2 regions of the Streptomyces sp. NPDC051364 genome follow, and region 2 is predicted to be linked to the other one. Evidence: riboswitches for the same ligand, from Rfam matches in the RefSeq annotation. Region 2 holds a riboswitch; the other holds the start of a gene.
The links. Region 2 has a riboswitch for S-adenosylmethionine ahead of thrC (threonine synthase). Riboswitches for the same ligand answer to the same signal wherever they lie in the genome.

Region 1: linked by a shared signal. The riboswitch ahead of AB0M76_RS24430 (aminotransferase class V-fold PLP-dependent enzyme) and the one ahead of thrC (threonine synthase) in region 2 are both predicted to bind S-adenosylmethionine.

Annotation. Positions count from the first base shown of each region.
Region 1 is NZ_JBFBAH010000012.1:29,231-38,639, reverse strand. Features, by position in the region: gene AB0M76_RS24455 (NlpC/P60 family protein) at 1-502, opposite strand, end outside; gene AB0M76_RS24450 (NYN domain-containing protein) at 756-2,120, opposite strand; gene AB0M76_RS24445 (hypothetical protein) at 2,161-2,400, opposite strand; gene AB0M76_RS24440 (rhomboid family intramembrane serine protease) at 2,528-3,250, shown strand; gene AB0M76_RS24435 (Lrp/AsnC ligand binding domain-containing protein) at 3,247-3,528, shown strand; gene AB0M76_RS24430 (aminotransferase class V-fold PLP-dependent enzyme) at 3,761-5,140, opposite strand; SAM riboswitch class IV at 5,398-5,514, opposite strand; gene trpD (anthranilate phosphoribosyltransferase) at 5,606-6,670, opposite strand; gene AB0M76_RS24420 (cytochrome bc complex cytochrome b subunit) at 6,838-8,463, opposite strand; gene AB0M76_RS24415 (Rieske 2Fe-2S domain-containing protein) at 8,460-9,409, opposite strand, start outside.
Region 2 is NZ_JBFBAH010000005.1:403,624-413,032, reverse strand. Features, by position in the region: gene AB0M76_RS13995 (extracellular solute-binding protein) at 1-982, shown strand, start outside; gene AB0M76_RS13990 (DUF3263 domain-containing protein) at 1,066-1,350, shown strand; gene otsB (trehalose-phosphatase) at 1,419-2,282, shown strand; gene AB0M76_RS13980 (trehalose-6-phosphate synthase) at 2,326-3,786, opposite strand; gene AB0M76_RS13975 (glucosyl-3-phosphoglycerate synthase) at 3,832-4,782, opposite strand; SAM riboswitch class I at 4,979-5,128, shown strand; gene thrC (threonine synthase) at 5,146-6,420, shown strand; gene AB0M76_RS13965 (MoaD/ThiS family protein) at 6,455-6,733, shown strand; gene AB0M76_RS13960 (cold-shock protein) at 7,117-7,320, shown strand; gene groL (chaperonin GroEL) at 7,654-9,276, shown strand.

The DNA of each region.
Region 1 (9,409 bases), on a different contig from region 2:
GGTCCGCGAGCTTGCCGGAGGCCTCCTGGCGCTGCTGCGCGAGCGAGCGCTGCTTGGCCTGGATCTTCTGGACCGCTTCGACCTGCTTGCCGCTCAGCTGCTCCAGGGTGGAGGCCTTGTCGAGGTAGGTCTCGGGATCTCCGGAGAGGAAGAGGGCGACGGACTGGTCCATGCCGCCGGTGCGGTACTGGGCGCTGGCCATCGAACCCAGCGTGGTGCGCAGCTGGTTGAGCTCGTCCTGGCCGCGGGCGACCTGGTCCTGGAGCTGGCCTATCTCCTTCTCGAGCTTCTCCTGGCGCTCCTTGGCCCCATTGAACTTCTCGGTGGCCTGCTCCGCCTCTTCGTAGAGCGAGTCGACCTTGGCCTTGACCTCGTCCTTGCTCGGCTGGGCCGGAGCGGCGGAGGCGCCGTGTGCGGAGAGGGCGACGGCCGCGGCTGCCGTGACGGTGAGCACGGTCACACGAGTGCGGGTCGGCTGCTTGGGTCGACGGTGGGACGCCACGAAGGCGAGCTCCTTCTTCCTGGAACCGCCGAAGGAACGCAACTCGGCGACACCTTCGCCGCCACCCTGAATGAGTGATCTACCGCACGAAGGTTTGAACAGACCCTAGTGACCCGGCTGTGATCAGTTCAAATCCTGTCGAGAAAAAAATCGCTTGCCGACCAGGTTCTTTACCTACAGCCCACGCTCTGTGCAGGGCACTTGACGGTACGTTCCCTGTCGGCCATATCAAATCGGGCATTCCGTCGACGAGTTACGAAACGCGCGAAAGCCGCTTCAGCAACAAAGCGGACGTTACCGGCCGGGCACCGGCCTTCGCCACGCCGTCGGCCACCTCGCGGTCCGTGGAGACCACGACCACGGGCCGGCCGGGGGGCTCCGCGCGCACCAGCTGGCGGATCAGCTCGTCCGCCGTCACACCGGCCTTCGAGAACAGCACGCGCACCCCGCGCGGCGGCGCGAGCAGTACCGGGGCCGCCAGTTCCGCGCCGTCGAAGACACAGGTCATCTCCGCGCCGGTCTGTGCGGCCAGCATCGACAGCCCGCCCAGCAGCCGCAGCCGCTGCTTCTCCAGCGGCATCGTCGGATAGCCGGTCTTGGTCACGTTGTAGCCGTCGACCACCAGATGGGCCTGGGGCAGCGCCAACAACTGGTCCAGCAGCGCCGGATCGGTCTCCGACAGGGCCCGCGCCGCGATGTCCTTCGGGGTCATCCGGCCCGGCTCCACCGCGTCCACCGTGTCGGCCGGCCGCGTCGACACCGGCGGCAGCGCCAGCTCGCGGCGCAGCCCCTGGGCCGCGTCCAGCACGGTGTCCAGCAGCAGCCGCAACCGCATGTCCTCGACGCTGCGGCCCTCGCGGGTGGCCCGGCGGGAGGTCTCCAGCGCCGCCTCGACCTCCGCGAGGCGGGACTTGAGCCGCCGGGTCTCGCTCTCGGCGGCGGCCACGTGTGCGGCCGCCTCGCCCCGGATCCCGTCGATCTCGGCGGTGACCTTGCGCAGGGCCGCCTCGCCGCGCTTCACATCGCTCTGGGCGCTGCGCAGCTTGCGCTGAAGCGATTCCGCTTCCTTGCGCGCCCCGTCCAGCTCGGCCCGCACCTGCTCGCCGCCGAGGCGCTGCAGGTCCCGTGCGTGGGCCAGCTCCTCGCGGAGCCGGTCCAGTTCGCGCCGGGTCTCCTCGCCGAACCGCTCGGCGTCGGCGCGCTGCGCCTCCTCGCCTGCGGCGGCCACCAGCTTGACCCAGCCGACCGGCCGCAGCACGTACGCGGCGGCCGCCACGTCCAGCGGGTCCGCGGCGGCGGGCGGCGCACCGGACTCCAGCGCACCGGCCAGCTCGGCCTGCGCCTCGCGCAGCTTCTCGGCGACGCGGCCCCGGAAGACGCCATCCGCCTCCACGGCCGCGGCCATGGCGTTGCCCGCGAACTTGGCCCGCCGGGTCGGGGTGAACCGGGCGTACTGGCGCAGCTGCGCCGGGAGGTCCGCGACCGTCAGTCCGCCGAAGGCGTCCGAGACGAGCGCGACGACCCGGCGCCGCACGCCTTCCGGCAGCGGGCGGTCGAGCACCTCTGCGGCGTCGCCGGCCGCGTCGGCCGGCTCAGCGCCGCTTGCTGGCTCCACAATCCGTCACCCCTACCGTGATCTACCTGTGGGCCCGGCTCCGTCAGGAGTCCGTGCCCGGCCTGTCCACGAGCTCGATCTGGTCCACCGCGTTGCACCACCGGCAGCGGACCGACTCGATGGTCTCATTGACCACCTCGCGTTCCTCGACCTTGGGCTCCCCGGCAAGATCCAGGTGGACGTACTCCACGACCTTCGACGAACGAGTGACGTCGAAACGCGTGAGGTTGCCGCACAGCGTGCAGCGCCACCGGGTGGTGTCGGTCGGCAGGGGAACCGTCATCAGGCCGCTCTCTCCTTCGTAGCTGTTTCAATTAAAGCCGCCGTCTGCGTCAATCGGCGGACCGCAGCACGTAACCCTACGGCCTGCCGGTGCTCCGGGTGGGTCCGCTTGGGTCATGCTCAACCGCATGATCGTAAGGTGGCAGGCCCTCCGGGAGGCCGTCCGGGGCCCGGTGGTCGTCCACGCACTGATCGCCGGCTGCTGCGTGGTGTTCCTGCTCGGCCCGGCCTCGGGGCTGAACCCCTCGTACGGCACGGGCGAGCGGTTACTGGAGACGGGGACCGCATACTTCCGGCGCTGGGGGGTGGTCCCGGACGAGCTGTTCACCGGGTCGGCGCGGGCGCTGCTGACCCCGCTCACCGCGTTGTTCGTGCACGGCAGCTGGCTGCACGTGCTCGGCAACATGCTCTTCCTCTACGTCTTCGGCGTGATGACGCAGGAGCGGATGGGCCGACCGGAATTCCTGTCCTTCTACGTCTGTACGGGTTACCTGGCCCTGGCGGCGTACGCGGCGGCCAACGCCGCCTCGGCCCAGACCCTGGTCGGCGCGTCGGGTGCGATCTCGGCGGTGCTGGGGGCCTTCCTGTGCCTGTTCCCCCGGGCGAGGGTCACGAGCCTGTTCCCGTTCCTCCTCTTCCTGCCGCTGCGCTTCCCGGCCTGGATCGTCCTGCTGTTCTGGTTCGGCCTCCAGTGGCTGGCGGCGCACCGCGCGGGCAGCGGCCCGGGGGTGGCGTACCTGGCCCATGTGGTGGGCTTCTCGCTCGGCTTCGTCTACGCGTGGGTGCGGTATCGGCGTACGACTAGAGTGAGGAGACCAGCGACGGCCACCGAGGGAGACAGCCAGCCGTGATCACCGCGATCGTGCTCATCAAGACCAGCGTGGACCGCATCCCCGAGATCGCCGAGTCGATCGCCGCGCTGGACAACGTCAGTGAGGTCTACTCCGTCACGGGGACGTACGACCTGATCGCGCTGGTCCGCGTGGCCCGCCACGAGAACCTGGCGGACATCATCCCGGGCCGCATCAGCAAGATCCCGGGCGTGGAGGCGACGGACACCCACGTGGCGTTCCGCACGTACTCCCAGCACGACCTGGAAGCCGCGTTCGCCATCGGCCTCGACGCGTAGCGCTGCCCAGTTCGTCCCGGCTCGCGGATCCCGGCCGCATCAGAGCTGCACCCGGCGGCGGTGACCTCTCGTCCTCGGCTCACCACCGCAGTGCCCCCACCCCACCTGCCGGTGTCCGACCGCGCCCCGCCTCCGCTCTCCCTGTGAGGCCCGGGCCGGACAGATCGAGCCCCGCCGGCGTCTGAGGCGCTGGGGGTACCTCACCCGGTCGCCCCACCACAGCGGATGCGTGTCACACGGCCGGCACGCAGCGGCCTTCCTCCGTGCGGTACTGCCACTTGGCGCCGTCGGCGACGAGTTCCCTGACCGCGCGGACGAAGCGGTCGACGTGCTCGTCGGGGGTGCCTGCGCCGAAGCTGACGCGGATCGCGTTCAGCGAGCGCTCCCCCGGGGCCGCCTCGGGGGCTCCGCAATCGCCCTGGGCCTGCGGCTCGCTGCCCAGCAGGGTGCGGACCAGCGGGTGGGCGCAGAACAGGCCGTCGCGGACGCCGATCCCGTACTCCGCCGACAGTGCGGCCGCGAAGTGCGAGCTGTTCCAGCCGTCCACGACGAAGGAGATGACGCCGACCCGCGGGGCCTCGTCCCCGAAGAGGGAGAGGACCCGGACCGCCGGGACCTCCGCCAGGCCGCTCCGGACCTTGGCGATCAGGTGGCGCTCCCGGGCGACGAGGCTGTCGAAGCCCGCCTCGGTCAAGGCCTTGCAGGCGGAGGCGATCGAGTACACGCCGATGACGTTCGGGGAGCCGGCCTCGTGGCGGGCGGCCGTGGTGTGCCACTCGACGTCGACGCCGCCGTCCGCGCGGCGGGCGACCTTCCGGGAGGCGCCGCCGCCGGCCAGGTACGGCTCCGCCTGCTGCAGCCAGTCCGCGCGGCCGGCCAGCACGCCCGAGCCGAACGGCGCGTACAGCTTGTGCCCGGAGAAGGCCACCCAGTCCACGTCCAGCTCCTGCACGGAGACGGGGTGGTGCGGGGCCAACTGGGCGGCGTCCAGGACGATCCGCGCGCCGTGGGCGTGCGCGGCAGCGGCGAGCTCCTTCACCGGCCACAGCTCACCGGTGACGTTGGACGCGCCGGTGACGCAGACCAGCGCCGGGCCGTAGCCCTCTTCAATTGATGCAGCACGGTCGGCCAGCGCCCGCTCGAGGGTCTCGACGGCCTGGGCCGGGGTCCGCGGGGCGTTGAGGTAGGTGACCTGTGCGTCGGCCCACGGCAGCAGCGAGGCGTGGTGCTCGGTCTCGAAGACGAAGACCTGGCAGCCGGCCGGGAGTACGGCGGCGAGCAGGTTCAGCGAGTCGGTGGTGGACCGGGTGAAGACGATCTGGTCGGCGGGGCGGCAGTCGAGGAACTCGGCGACCGTGGCGCGGCTCTGCTCGAACAGGTCGGTGGAGAGCTGGGAGAGGTACCCGGCGCCGCGGTGCACGCTGCCGTAATAGGGGGCGTACGCGGCGACGTCGTCCCAGACCCGCTGGAGCGCGGGGGCACTGGCCGCGTAGTCGAGGGCCGCGTACGTGACCTCGCCGCCGGTGACGAGCGGGACGGTGACGTCCCGGCCGAGGACCGGCAGCGGCTCGGCACAGGCGGGGTCGGCAGGGGCGGCAACGGGGGCGGTCACGACGGCGGTGGCGACGGCGTTCGGGTACGTGGACATGGCGGTATCTCCCGGCGGGACAGGCTGAATGGCTTCGGACGGCCCGTACGCGGGTGCACGGATGCGCGGACGCGCATGCGGCAGTGGGGTACGGGAATTGCCTCGACGCACGGACGCGGCTGAGGACCGTGCGGAGGGTGAAGAAGGGGCGGAGTCGCCCTATCGCATTCGCTTGCTCACGGAAAAAGCTCCTCGAGAGACCAGGACCCCTGGTGTCGAGGGATCCGCGCTTGCCGTAGGCCTTTCTGCCTACGACCTGGTCATCACCCGGGGCACCCCGCCACGGAAGGAGGGTTGCCGGACAGCAAGCCGGGGCCTAAACGCTGTCACTCGTGACCTGGTCTGCATCCTGCCACAAGATCCCTCACGCGCAAGACCCCGGTCCGCATACTGGACCGGGGCCACCTGTTTCACGCCTTTCTCGTACCGCTACGCGTTGCTGGCCGCCACCCAGCGGTCCAGGGCCGCCCGGGCGGAGCCCGAGTCGACGGCTTCCGCCGCCCGGGCGATGCCCGCGCGGATCTGGTCCTCCAGGGAGCCCGTGCCGGGGTCCAGGGCCACCAGGGCCGCCGCCGAGTTCAGCAGCACCGCGTCGCGGACCGGGCCGGTCTCGCCGGCCAGCAGGCGGCGGGCGACGTCCGCGTTGTACGAGGCGTCCGCGCCGCGCAGCGCCGAGACGTCGACCAGCGGGACGCCCACGTCGCGCGGGTCGAAGGACTGCTCGTCCACCCGGCCGTCGCGGACCCACCACACCCGGGAGGTGGCGGTGGTCGTCAGCTCGTCCAGGCCGTCGTCGCCGCGGAACACCAGCGCCGAGGAGCCTCGCTCCGCCAGCACGCCCGCCACGATGGGGGCCACCCGGGCGTCCGCGACGCCCGTGGCCTGTGCCCGTACCCGCGCCGGGTTGGTCAGCGGGCCGAGGAAGTTGAAGGTGGTCCGGATGCCCAGCTCTCTGCGGGCCGCGGCCACGTGACGCAGCGCCGGGTGGAACTTGACCGCGAAGCAGAAGGTGATCCCGGCCTCCTCCGCGACCTCGACGACCCGCGCCGGGCTGAGGTCCAGGTTGACCCCGAGCTTCTCCAGCACGTCCGAGGAACCGCTCGCGCTCGACGCGGCCCGGTTGCCGTGCTTGACCACCTTGGCGCCCGTACCGGCCACCACGATCGACGACATCGTCGAGATGTTCACCGTCTTGGCCCCGTCGCCGCCGGTGCCGACGATGTCCACCGTCCGGCCCGGCACCTCGATCAGGTTGGCGTGCCCGTACATGGACCGTACGAGGCCGTTGATCTCGGCGACGGTCTCCCCCTTGGCCCGCAGCGCCACCACGAAGCCGGCGATCTGGGCGTCGGTGGCCTCCCCGCGCATGATCCGGTCCATGGCCCAGGCGGTTTCCTCGGCGCGCAGGTCCTGGCCGTTCAGCAGGGCGTCGAGGACGCCCGGCCAGCCGCGGGCCGCCACGCTGTCGCCGCCTGCCGGGGTCACAACGTTCATGGTCCGCTCCTGCTGTTGGTCGGCCACCCGATATCGGGGTCCAGGTCGAATGGGCAGGGCTCCAGCCTATCCAGCCCCGGGGACGGCAAAGAGCCCCGTCCGGACACTGGACGGGGCTCTCGCCGTGGCGACACGAGGACTGACCGAAATCAGTCCCTCAAGCGGGATCAGTGGTGGCCGTGGCCGCTCTGGATCTCCTTGTACTCCTCCACCGAAGGCTTCGGAATCTGGTTGTTCTCGGCGTAGAAGCCCTTGCTGAGCTTCGCGCGGAGCTTCTCCATGCGGCCGACCTTGCGCTCGACACCGTTCTCGTCGACCGTCGGGCCGATCTCGATCGGCTTGTACTGCTCGTGCGCGGTCAGCGTGTGCAGCTTGCCCTGCGAGAGCGGCTCGTGGACCTCGACGAACTCACCGTGCGGCAGGCGCTTGATGATGCCGGTCTCGCGACCGTGCAGCACCTTGTCGTGGTCCCGGCGCTGCAGGCCGAGGCAGATGCGCTTGGTGACGATGAACGCGAGGACCGGGACGACGAAGAAGCCGATCCGGACGAACCACGTGATGTTGTTGATCGAGAGGTGGAAGTACTGCGCGAACATGTCGTTTCCACCGCCGATCAGCAGCACGATGTACTCCGCGATCCAGGCGACACCGAAGGCCGTGCGGGTCGGGACGTTGCGCGGGCGGTCCAGGATGTGGTGCTCGCGCTTGTCCCCGGTGACCCAGGACTCGATGAACGGCCAGACGGCGATCGCACCGAGGACCACCGGGAAGATCAGCAGCGGGATGAACACGCCCAGGACGAGCGTGTGGCCCCACAGGTTGATCTCCCAGCCCGGCATGGCACGGATCAGGCCTTCCGGCATACCCATGTACCAGTCGGGCTGCGCACCGGTGGACACGTGGTCCGGACGGTACGGGCCGAGCGCCCAGATCGGGTTGATCGAGGCGATCGCCGCGATGGCCGCGATGACACCGAAGACCAGGAAGAAGAAGCCTCCGGCCTTGGCCATGTAGACCGGCAGCAGCGGCATGCCGACGACGTTGTTGTTCGTCTTGCCGGGACCCGCGAACTGGGTGTGCTTGTGGTAGAAGACCAGGATCAGGTGGGCCACCAGCAGGCCCATCATGATGCCGGGCAGCAGCAGGATGTGGATCGAGTAGAACCGGGCGACGAAGTCGCCGCCGGGGAACTCGCCGCCGAAGAGGAAGAACGAGATGTACGTGCCGACGATCGGCACGGACAGGATCGCGCCCTCCATGAAGCGGACACCGGTGCCCGAGAGCAGGTCGTCCGGCAGGGAGTAACCGGTGAAACCGGTGAACATGCCGAGGACCAGCAGCAGGAAGCCGAAGATCCAGTTGACCTCGCGCGGCTTGCGGAACGCGCCGGTGAAGAAGACGCGCATCATGTGCACGACCATGCCCGCGACGAAGATCAGGGCCGCCCAGTGGTGGATCTGCCGGATGAGCAGACCACCGCGGACGTCGAAGCTGATGTCCAGCGTCGAGGCGAAGGCCTCGGACATCTGGACGCCCTGCATCGGCACGTACGAGCCGTGGTACACGACCTCGTTCATGCTCGGGTGGAAGAACAGCGTCAGGTACACACCCGTGAGGATGATGATGATGAAGCTGTAGAGGCAGATCTCACCCAGCATGAAGGACCAGTGGTCCGGGAAGATCTTGCGCATGTTGGACTTGGCCAGGCTGTAGATGCCCAGGCGGCCGTCCGCCCAGTCGGCTACCCGCTCGCCGGCCGGCGCTTTGCGCTTCGAATCGGTGGCAGTGCTCATCCGCGCTCCCAGAATGCAGGACCGACGGGCTCTTCGAAGTCGCCGAGCGCCTCGAGGAAGCCTTCGCCGTTCACGCCGATCCGCAGCTGCGGAAGCGCGTGGCCGGCCGGGCCGAAGATGACACGGGCGCCGTCGGAGAGGTCGAAAGTGGACTGGTGGCACGGGCAGAGCACGTGGTGCGTCTGCTGCTCGTACAGGCTGATCGGGCAGCCGACGTGGGTGCAGATCTTCGAGTAGGCCACGATGCCCTCGTGGGACCACTCGAGTTCCTGCTTGTCCTTGATGTCCTCCGGCTTGATCCGGACGATCATCAGGGCGGCCTTGGCGATCTGCGTCTGGAAGTCGTGCTGCTCCTCCTCCAGGCCCTCCGGCCTGGCGAAGGTCAGCGAACCGACCTGGACGTCCTCGGGACGCAGCGGCTCATTCGTGTTGTCGTTGATGAGCAGCTTGCCCTTGGCCCACACCGTGTGGCGCAGCTTGTCCTCGGGCAGCGGACCCAGGTCGCGCATGATCATGACGGCGGACAGCGGCAGCATGGCCAGCGCGCCCAGCATCGTGTTGCGGATCAGCGGACGGCGGCCGATGGCGGACTCGTTCGCACCGTCGGCGAAGTCCGACAGGACCTTCGCCTTGACCTCCGGCGGCGCCGCGATCTCGTGGCGCTCGTCGGCGACCTCCACGTCGGACATCAGGGTGCGGGCCCAGTGGACCGCGCCCGCGCCGATGCAGAAGAGGGCGACGCCCAGGGTCATGCCCAGGGCGAAGTTGAGCCCGCTCACCTTCCCGATGGGGAAGATGTAGACGATCTTGTCGACCGGGATGGTCACGTACGAGGCGATGAAGCCGATCGTGGCCAGCATCGACAGCGTGAACAGCATCGCCACGGTGCGCTCGGAGCGCCTCGCGGCCCGCTCGTCGATGTCCTGGATACGGGGCTTGTGGACCG
Region 2 (9,409 bases):
CGACTACGCGGCCGCCGGCAAGCTGTACACGGCGGACGAGCTGCTCTCCGTCACCACCGAGGCCGACTTCCTGGCGCCGCTCGCGGACGCGGGCAAGGTCAGGCGCGTCCAGTACGGCATGCCGTTCGTGGCCAGCACCCGCCTGCTCTTCTACAACGAGAAGCTGCTGACGGACGCCGGGGTCATCCCGAAGGACGCCAAGGGCGGCTGGCAGCCGAAGAGCTGGGCCGACCTGGAGGCCGCCGCGAAGAAGCTCAAGGCCGCGGGCGTGGCGACCCCCTTCGCGCTGCCGCTGGGCCGCGAGGAGGCGCAGGCCGAATCGATGATGTGGATGCTCTCCGGCGGTGGCGGCTACACCGACAACGAGGAGGCGTACTCGATCGACTCCCCGGAGAACGTCAAGACCTTCGAGTTCCTGCGCGACAAGATGGTCGGCCAGGGGCTGACGGGGCCGACGGAACCGGCGAAGACGGACCGCCGGGCCGCGTTCGACGCCTTTGCGCGGGGCGAGGTCGGCATGCTCAACGGCCACCCCACCCTGATCAAGCAGGCGGGGGAGAAGGGCGTGAAGTTCGGCATGGTGGCCATGCCGACCGCCGACGGGACCGAGCACCCGACGATGGGCGTCGCGGACTGGGTGATGGCCTTCAAGAACGGCCACCGCAAGGAGTCCGGGAAGTTCCTGGACTACCTGTACCAGGCGAAGAACGTGACGGCCTTCACCAACAAGTACGACCTGCTGCCGGTCACGACGAGCGGCTACCGGGCGACGGACGCCGGTACGGGGGGTGCGGCCCCGCAGCTGAAGACGTTCCTGCAGGCGCTGCCGAACGCCCGGCTCTACCCCGTCGGCAAGAAGTCCTGGGCCGGGGTGAGCGAGGACGTCAAGCAGAACATCGGCAGGAGCGTGCAGCCGGGCGGGCAGCCCGCGAAGGTCCTCGAGGACATCGCTGAGGCGGCGCGCAAGGCCGACGCCCACTGACCCGCGGGCCGGCCGGCCGCGGGCGCCCGCCGCTCGGCGGAGGGCGCCCGGTGGCTGTCGGAGGGCGGCGTTAATCTGGCGGTATGACGGACGACGGGAGCCCGGACGGGAGGCCGGACGAGGGACTGGACGAGGGGCCGGACGAGGTGCTGACGGCCGCCGAGGCCGCGGTGCTCGCGTACGAGGGACGCACCTGGCCCGGGCCCGGGGCCAAGGAGCGGGCCATACGGGAAGGGCTGGGGATGGCCCCGGTCCGCTACTACCAGCTGCTCAACGTGCTGATGGACGACCCGCGGGCGCTGGCCCACGCGCCCGGCACCGTCAACCGGCTCCGCCGCATCCGCGAAGCCCAGCGGGCCCGGCGCTGACGCATCGGCACCCACGGGCCCGCCGCGCGCCGTAGCCGTGGCCCGGCAGGGCCGTTAGGGTCGTCCGTATGGGGAGCCATCCGCACAGCATGCCGATGCCCGTCACCACCGCCGGACGCGAGGGACTCGAAGCCCTCCTCCGCGCACCCCGCCGTTCCGTGGTCGCGCTCGACTTCGACGGCACCCTCGCCGACATCGTCCCGGACCCGGACCAGGCGCGGGCCCACCCGGGAGCCGTCGGGGCGCTGGCCGCGCTGGCCCCGGAGGTGTCTTCGGTGGCCGTGATCACCGGCCGCCCGGCGGGGGTCGCGGTGCGCTACGGGGGCTTCGCCGGGGCTGCCGGCCTGGAACACCTGGTGGTCCTCGGCCACTACGGGGCCGAGCGCTGGGACGCGGTGAGCGGCATCGTGCACACCCCGGCCGAGCACCCGGGAGTCGCCGGCGTACGGGCGGAGCTGCCCGGGTTCCTGGACTCCATCGGAGCCTGGCGCGGCACGTGGATCGAGGAGAAGGGCCGGGCGCTGGCCGTCCACACCCGGCGCGCCGAGGACCCGGAAGCGGCCTTCGCCGCGCTGCGCGAACCGCTGGCCGAGCTGGCGGCGCGGCACGGGCTGATGGTGGAGCCGGGGCGGGCGGTGCTGGAGTTGCGGCCGCCGGGGATGGACAAGGGCGTGGCCCTGACCGAGTACCTGGCGGAGACGGGTGCCGAGGCCGTGCTGTACGCGGGGGACGACCTGGGCGACCTCGCCGCGTACGCCGCCGTGGAGAAACTGCGGACCGACGGCATGCCGGGGCTGCTGGTGGCCAGTGGCTCGGCCGAGGTTCCCGAACTCGCCTCCCGGGCCGACCTCGTCCTGAACGGCCCGCAGGAGGTCGTCGCCTTCCTGGCCACCCTGGCCGAAGCCATCCGTTCTGCGAGCCCGACGCCGTAACCGCTGCGCGGGGCGGGGAGAAGACCCCGCGCAGCGGTTGCCGTCACGCCTCGCGGAGGGCGTCCAGTTGGGCCGTGAACCAGGCCGTCGGGGGGAGGGCCGTGGCCGCCAGGGCCAGGCGTTTCGTGCGCTCGGCACGCTCCTCGGCCGGCATGGCCAGGGCAGCGTGCAGCGCATCGGCTGTCTCCGACACGTCGTACGGGTTCACGGTCAGCGCGTCCTCGCGGAGCTCCCCGTACGCCCCCGCCCCGGTCGACAGCACCAGCACGCACCCCGCGTCCGAGACCACCGGGATCTCCTTCGCCACCAGGTTCATCCCGTCCCGCACCGGGTTCACCAGCGCCACGTCCGCCAGCCGGTACGCCGCCAGGGAGCGCGCGAAGTCGTCCTTCACCGACACCAGCACCGGCTGCCAGTCCTCCGTGCCGAACTCCTCGTTGATCCGCTCCGCCAGTTCCCGCACCGCCTCCGTGTACGACCGGTACACCGCCAGGTCCTGCCGGGACGGGTACGCCGAGGCCAGGTGGACCACCCGGCCCCGCCATTCGGGGTGCTCGGCCAGCAGCTCCCGGTAGGCCAGCAGCCCCCGCAGGATGTTCTTCGACAGCTCCGTCCGGTCCACCCGGACGATCGTCCTGCGGTCCCCGGTCTCCGCCCGCAGCGCCGCCAGCTTGTCGTTCACCTCCGGCCGGTGCGCCAGCGCCCGCAGTTCGTCGCCGTCCACGCCCAGCGGGTACACGGCCACGGTCGTCCGCCGGTGCCGCACCGGGCCCCTCGTCATCTTCTCGATGTACGGCGCGTCCCTCGGGTCCACCCCGGCCGCCGTCTTCGGCTCCGCGATGCCCCGCTCGTCGTCCAGCTGCGCCGCGGTCATGAAGCTGTGCGCCCACGCCCACGTGTGGAAGCCCACCACGTCCGCCCCGAGCATGCCCCACATCAGCTGCGCCCGGACGTCGCCGGGGAGCATGTCCAGGAACTCGCGCGAGGCCCACGGGGTGTGCGTGAAGTGGCTGATCTTCAGGTCCGGGCGCAGTTCCCGCAGCTCACCCGGGACCAGCGCCAGGTGGTAGTCCTGCACGAGCACCGCCGCGCCCTCGCCGGCCTCCTGCGCCAGCGCCATTGCGAAGGCGTGGTTGTAGGCGACGTACGACTCCCACCGCCGCCGGAACTCCGCGTCGAAGACCGGCTCGCGCGGGATGTCGTACAGGTGGTGGTGCGTGAACCACAGCACCGAGTTCGCGATGCCGTTGTACGCGTCGTCGTACGTGGTGGGATCGATGTCCAGCATCCGGACACCGGGTTCGGAGACACCGCGGCGGACCGCCTCCCGGTCCGCCTCCGACAACGCCGCGCAGATCCACAGCGCCTCCGGCTGCCGGGCGAGGGCGGCGGACAGGCCGGAGACGAGACCGCCCCCGCCGCGCCGGGCCGTGAGGGTGCCGTCGTCGGAGAGAAGGTAGGAGAGCGGGCCGCGGTTCGCTGCAACGAGTACCTGGGAAGCCATGCCGCGAACCTAGCCCGGGGCCTGCCCGCTCAAACGTCAGTTCCCTCACGCCACCCTGCGGCCGGAGTACTCCTTGACCTCGGCCATCGGCGGCCGCTCCTCGGCGTCCACGGCGTACGTCCGCGGCACGAACCCGTTCGGCCCGCGCTCGAACTGCGTCAGCTCCGGCCGTACGAGATGCCCGCGCGAGAGCCGCAGCTGCGCCGTGCGGTAGATCGCCGCGGCCATCCGGCCCAGTGCCTGGCCGTCCTGATGGCGGTGGAGCCGTACGCCGACGTCCACCTGGGCCAGCGCGTCCAGCCCGACGGTGTGCAGCGCGTCCACCAGCAGGCCCAGCTCGACGCCGTACCCGACGGGGAAGGGCAAACGTTCCAGCAGGGAGCGGCGCACGGCGTACTCGCCGCCCAGCGGCTGGACGAAGCCGGCCAGCTGCGGCCAGTGGAGATTGAGGAGCGGCCGGGCGACGAGCTCGGTGACCCGGCCCCCCTGGCCGGGGGATCCCCCCAGGGGGCGGTCGTACATCGCCTTGACGAACTGCACGTCCGGCTCGGTCAGCAGCGGGCCGACGATCCCGGACACGAAGGCGGAGGAGAAGTCCCGCAGGTCGGCGTCCACGAAGCAGACGATGTCGCCGGTGGTCACCAGCAGCGAGCGCCACAGCACCTCGCCCTTGCCGTGCACGGCCGGGATCCGCGGCAGGATGTCGTCGCGGTGCATCACGCGGGCGCCGGCCTTCGCGGCCACCTCGGCCGTCCGGTCGGTGGAGCCCGAGTCGACCACGACCAGTTCGTCGACCAGCGGCACCGGCAGCCCGTCGATCAGATCGCGACGGATCACCTCGACGATGGCGCCGACCGTCTCCTCCTCGTCGAGCGCGGGCAGGACGACGCTGACCGTGGTGCCTGCCGCCCGCTTGGCGGAAAGCAGCTGGTCGAGCGGTCGGTCGGCCGCGGACCAGGAGCGGTCCGCAAACCAGCGCTCCACCTCTTCCAGCACGTTCGGCACTCCCTGTTTCCTCGTTCGTCCTCGGCGGTTTCAGCCGAAAAGTGATCCATCTCGCGGTTCGGACGGCTGTCTCAACCACCCGGACCTTCCGTTACAGTCTTGAACAACGCGAAGGACCACCGCATGCCGGGGGTCCCCGCGTACAAACGCCCGGACGCGCCATGGAGCGCGCGGCCCGGTGCCATACCGCTCATCCAGAGGGGCAGAGGGACACGGCCCGTTGAAGCCCCGGCAACCCTCCAGTCGGTTCTCGCGCTTGCTTGTAGCAGCGAGGTCCCCGGCTAGGGAAGGTGCCAATTCCGTCTCATGGCGAAGTGCGCCATGGGGAAGATGAGGAGAAAGGGCCTCGCCATCATGGCTGCACAGACTGTTGCCACCTCTGTCGATCTCGGACCTGCCACCGGCCTCTCGTGTCGTGAGTGCGGTACCCGCTTCGAGCTCGGACCCATCTTCGCCTGCGTCGAATGCTTCGGACCTCTGGAAGTCGCCTACGACCTTCCCACCGGGGACCCCGAAGCCCTGCGCGCCGCGATCGAGGCCGGCCCGAACAACATCTGGCGCTACGCCCCGTTGCTGCCCGTCCCCGCGGATGTGGCCTCCAAGCCCAGCCTGAACCCGGGCTTCACCAAGCTCGTGGACGCGGCCAACCTGGCCAAGGAGCTCGGCGTCACCGGCAAGCTGTACGTCAAGGACGACTCCGGCAACCCGACGCACTCCTTCAAGGACCGCGTCGTGGCCATCGCCGTCGAGGCCGCCCGCGCCTTCGGCTTCACCACCCTGTCCTGCTCCTCCACCGGCAACCTGGCCGGCGCCGTCGGCGCCGCGGCCGCCCGGGCCGGCTTCCGCTCCTGCGTGTTCATCCCGCACGACCTCGAGCAGGGCAAGGTCGTCATGGCCGGTGTCTACGGCGGCGACCTGGTCGGCATCGAGGGCAACTACGACGACGTCAACCGCTTCTGCTCCGAGCTCATCGGCGACCCGCTGGGCGAGGGCTGGGGCTTCGTCAACGTCAACCTGCGCCCGTACTACGGCGAGGGTTCCAAGACGCTCGCGTACGAGATCTGCGAGCAGCTCGGCTGGCAGCTGCCCGACCAGATCGTGATCCCGATCGCGTCCGGCTCGCAGCTGACGAAGATCGACAAGGGTCTGCAGGAGCTGATCAAGCTCGGCCTGGTCGAGGACAAGCCGTACAAGATCTTCGGCGCCCAGGCCGAGGGCTGCTCCCCGGTCTCGACCGCGTTCAAGGCCGGCCACGACGTGGTCCGCCCGCAGAAGCCGAACACCATCGCCAAGTCGCTGGCCATCGGCAACCCGGCCGACGGCCCGTACGTCCTCGACATCGCGCGCCGCACCGGCGGCTACGTCGAGGATGTGACCGACGAGCAGGTCGTCGAGGCGATCAAGATCCTCGCGCAGACCGAGGGCATCTTCGCCGAGACCGCGGGCGGCGTGACCGTCGGCGTGACCAAGAAGCTCATCGAGAACGGGCAGCTCGACCCGGCGCTGACCACGGTGGTCCTGAACACCGGTGACGGCCTCAAGACCCTGGAGGCGGTGGCCGCGGACAGCGGGCAGACCGCCACCATCCGCCCGAGCCTGGACGCGTTCCGCGCCGCCAACCTCGCCTGATCTCCCCCTGACACCCGGAAAGGCAGTAGCGCCCATGAGCGTCAACGTCCGCATCCCCACCATCCTGCGCACCTACACCGGCGGCCAGGCCGAGGTCACCGCCGAGGGCGCGAACCTCTCCGAGGTCATCGCGTCCCTGGAGGCGAACCACCCGGGCATCTCCGCGCGCGTCCTGGACGACCAGGGCAAGCTGCGCCGCTTCGTGAACGTCTACGTCAACGACGACGACGTGCGCTTCGAGGGCGGCCTGGACGCGGTGACGCCGGACGGCGCGGGCGTCTCGATCATTCCCGCCGTCGCCGGCGGCTGCTGACAAGCGAAAGCCCAGAATTGCCCCCTCCGCTAAAAGCGGAGGGGGCAATTCTGCTTGGTTGGGCGCGGTAGAGTTGGGGAAGTCCCCTCCGCTGTTCTTGCCAGCCGCATATGAGCGGGTCGAGCGAGGGTTGACATTGAGTCAATATGCAAGTGCGGTATGGGGCTTTGGCGAGATATGCCGGGTCCGAGTTGCCCGGCAATATGCCAAATTTTCACTCTATTTCAATGTATCCCCGTGTCCAGATTTCTCGTCGGATTGACCTGTTGCAGACAGCAGCGGTGCAGATACATTCAGCCCCGGTCGAGGCGTTCCGGCGCAAGTTCTGACCCGGGACCGCGAAGTGCGGTCCTGCGCAAGGGCCAGTAATAGGGGAGTTAGGCATGGCTCAGGGCACCGTCAAGTGGTTCAACGCGGAGAAGGGCTACGGCTTCATCGCGGTCGACGGTGGTGCGGATGTGTTCGTCCACTACAGCGCCATCCAGATGGACGGGTACCGCACCCTTGAAGAGGGTCAGCGGGTCGAGTTCGAGATCTCGCAGGGCCAGAAGGGTCCGCAGGCGGACATGGTCAAGCTCGCCGTCTAGCCCCGGCGCGATCGACCACCGACGCATACACATGAAGGGCCCGCATCCTTGAGGAGGGATGCGGGCCCTTCGTGCTGCCCTCGTGCCGGGGCCCGGCGTTCCCTCAAGCCGCTTGCACTCGAGGGGGTCGAGTGCTAATCATTGGCGTTAGCACTCTCATGCCGAGAGTGCTACTACACAGGACCGGGTCGGTGAGGCCCGCAGGGTCCGGCGGGAAGGAACCGCCGGGCACGCAGGCCGTCCGTCGCGGGCGCGGGCGCGGTCCGGAGCAATCCAACCCTCCCCACGCGCCGGCGGCGCAGGGGGAACCCCAGTCCTGGAGGACCACTTCAGATGGCCAAGATCATTGCGTTCGACGAGGAGGCCCGGCGCGGTCTCGAGCGCGGGATGAACCAGCTCGCCGACGCCGTCAAGGTCACCCTTGGCCCCAAGGGTCGCAACGTCGTCCTTGAGAAGAAGTGGGGCGCCCCCACGATCACCAACGATGGTGTCTCCATCGCCAAGGAGATCGAGCTCGAGGACCCGTACGAGAAGATCGGCGCCGAGCTGGTCAAGGAAGTCGCCAAGAAGACGGACGACGTCGCCGGCGACGGTACGACCACCGCCACCGTTCTCGCCCAGGCGCTCGTCCGCGAGGGCCTGCGCAACGTGGCCGCCGGTGCGAACCCGATGGCCCTCAAGCGCGGCATCGAGAAGGCCGTCGAGGCCGTCTCCGCCGCCCTGCTCGACCAGGCGAAGGACGTCGAGACCAAGGAGCAGATCGCTTCCACGGCCTCCATCTCCGCCGCCGACACCCAGATCGGCGAGCTCATCGCCGAGGCCATGGACAAGGTCGGCAAGGAAGGCGTCATCACGGTCGAGGAGTCCCAGACCTTCGGTCTGGAGCTCGAGCTCACCGAGGGCATGCGCTTCGACAAGGGCTACATCTCGGCGTACTTCGCCACCGACATGGAGCGTATGGAGGCGTCCCTGGACGACCCGTACATCCTGATCGTCAACTCCAAGATCGGCAACGTGAAGGACCTCCTTCCGCTGCTCGAGAAGGTCATGCAGTCCGGCAAGCCGCTGCTGATCATCGCCGAGGACGTCGAGGGCGAGGCCCTGTCGACCCTGGTCGTCAACAAGATCCGCGGCACCTTCCGGTCCGTCGCCGTCAAGGCTCCGGGCTTCGGCGACCGCCGCAAGGCCATGCTCGGCGACATCGCCATCCTCACGGGCGGCACGGTCATCTCCGAGGAGGTCGGCCTCAAGCTCGAGAACGCGGGCCTCGACCTGCTCGGCCGCGCCCGCAAGGTCGTCATCTCCAAGGACGAGACCACGATCGTCGACGGCTCCGGTGACAGCGACCAGGTCCAGGGTCGCGTCAACCAGATCCGCGCCGAGATCGAGAACTCCGACTCGGACTACGACCGCGAGAAGCTCCAGGAGCGCCTCGCGAAGCTGGCCGGCGGCGTGGCCGTCATCAAGGCCGGCGCCGCGACCGAGGTGGAGCTCAAGGAGCGCAAGCACCGCATCGAGGACGCCGTTCGCAACGCGAAGGCGGCCGTCGAGGAGGGCATCGTCGCCGGTGGTGGCGTGGCCCTGCTCCAGGCCTCCGCGGTCTTCGAGAAGCTCGACCTGTCGGGTGACGAGGCGACCGGCGCCAACGCCGTGAAGCTCGCCCTGGAGGCCCCGCTCAAGCAGATCGCCGTCAACGGTGGTCTCGAGGGTGGCGTCGTCGTGGAGAAGGTCCGCAACCTGACCGTCGGCTGGGGCCTGAACGCCGCGACCGGCGAGTACGTGGACATGATCGCCGAGGGCATCATCGACCCGGCGAAGGTCACGCGCTCTGCCCTGCAGAACGCCGCGTCCATCGCCGCGCTGTTCCTGACGACCGAGGCCGTCATCGCCGACAAGCCCGAGAAGGCCGGCGCCCCGGCCGGCGGCGGCATGCCGGGCGGTGACATGGACTTCTGATCGGCCCCTGGCTGATCGGCTGTTCTCGAACGAGGGCGGCACTCCCGTACGGGGGTGCCGCCCTCGGGCGTTTCCGGCCGCCCTGGAAGCCGGTGGTGTCGATCGCGAAGCCGAACGGCTCCGGGACCTGCAA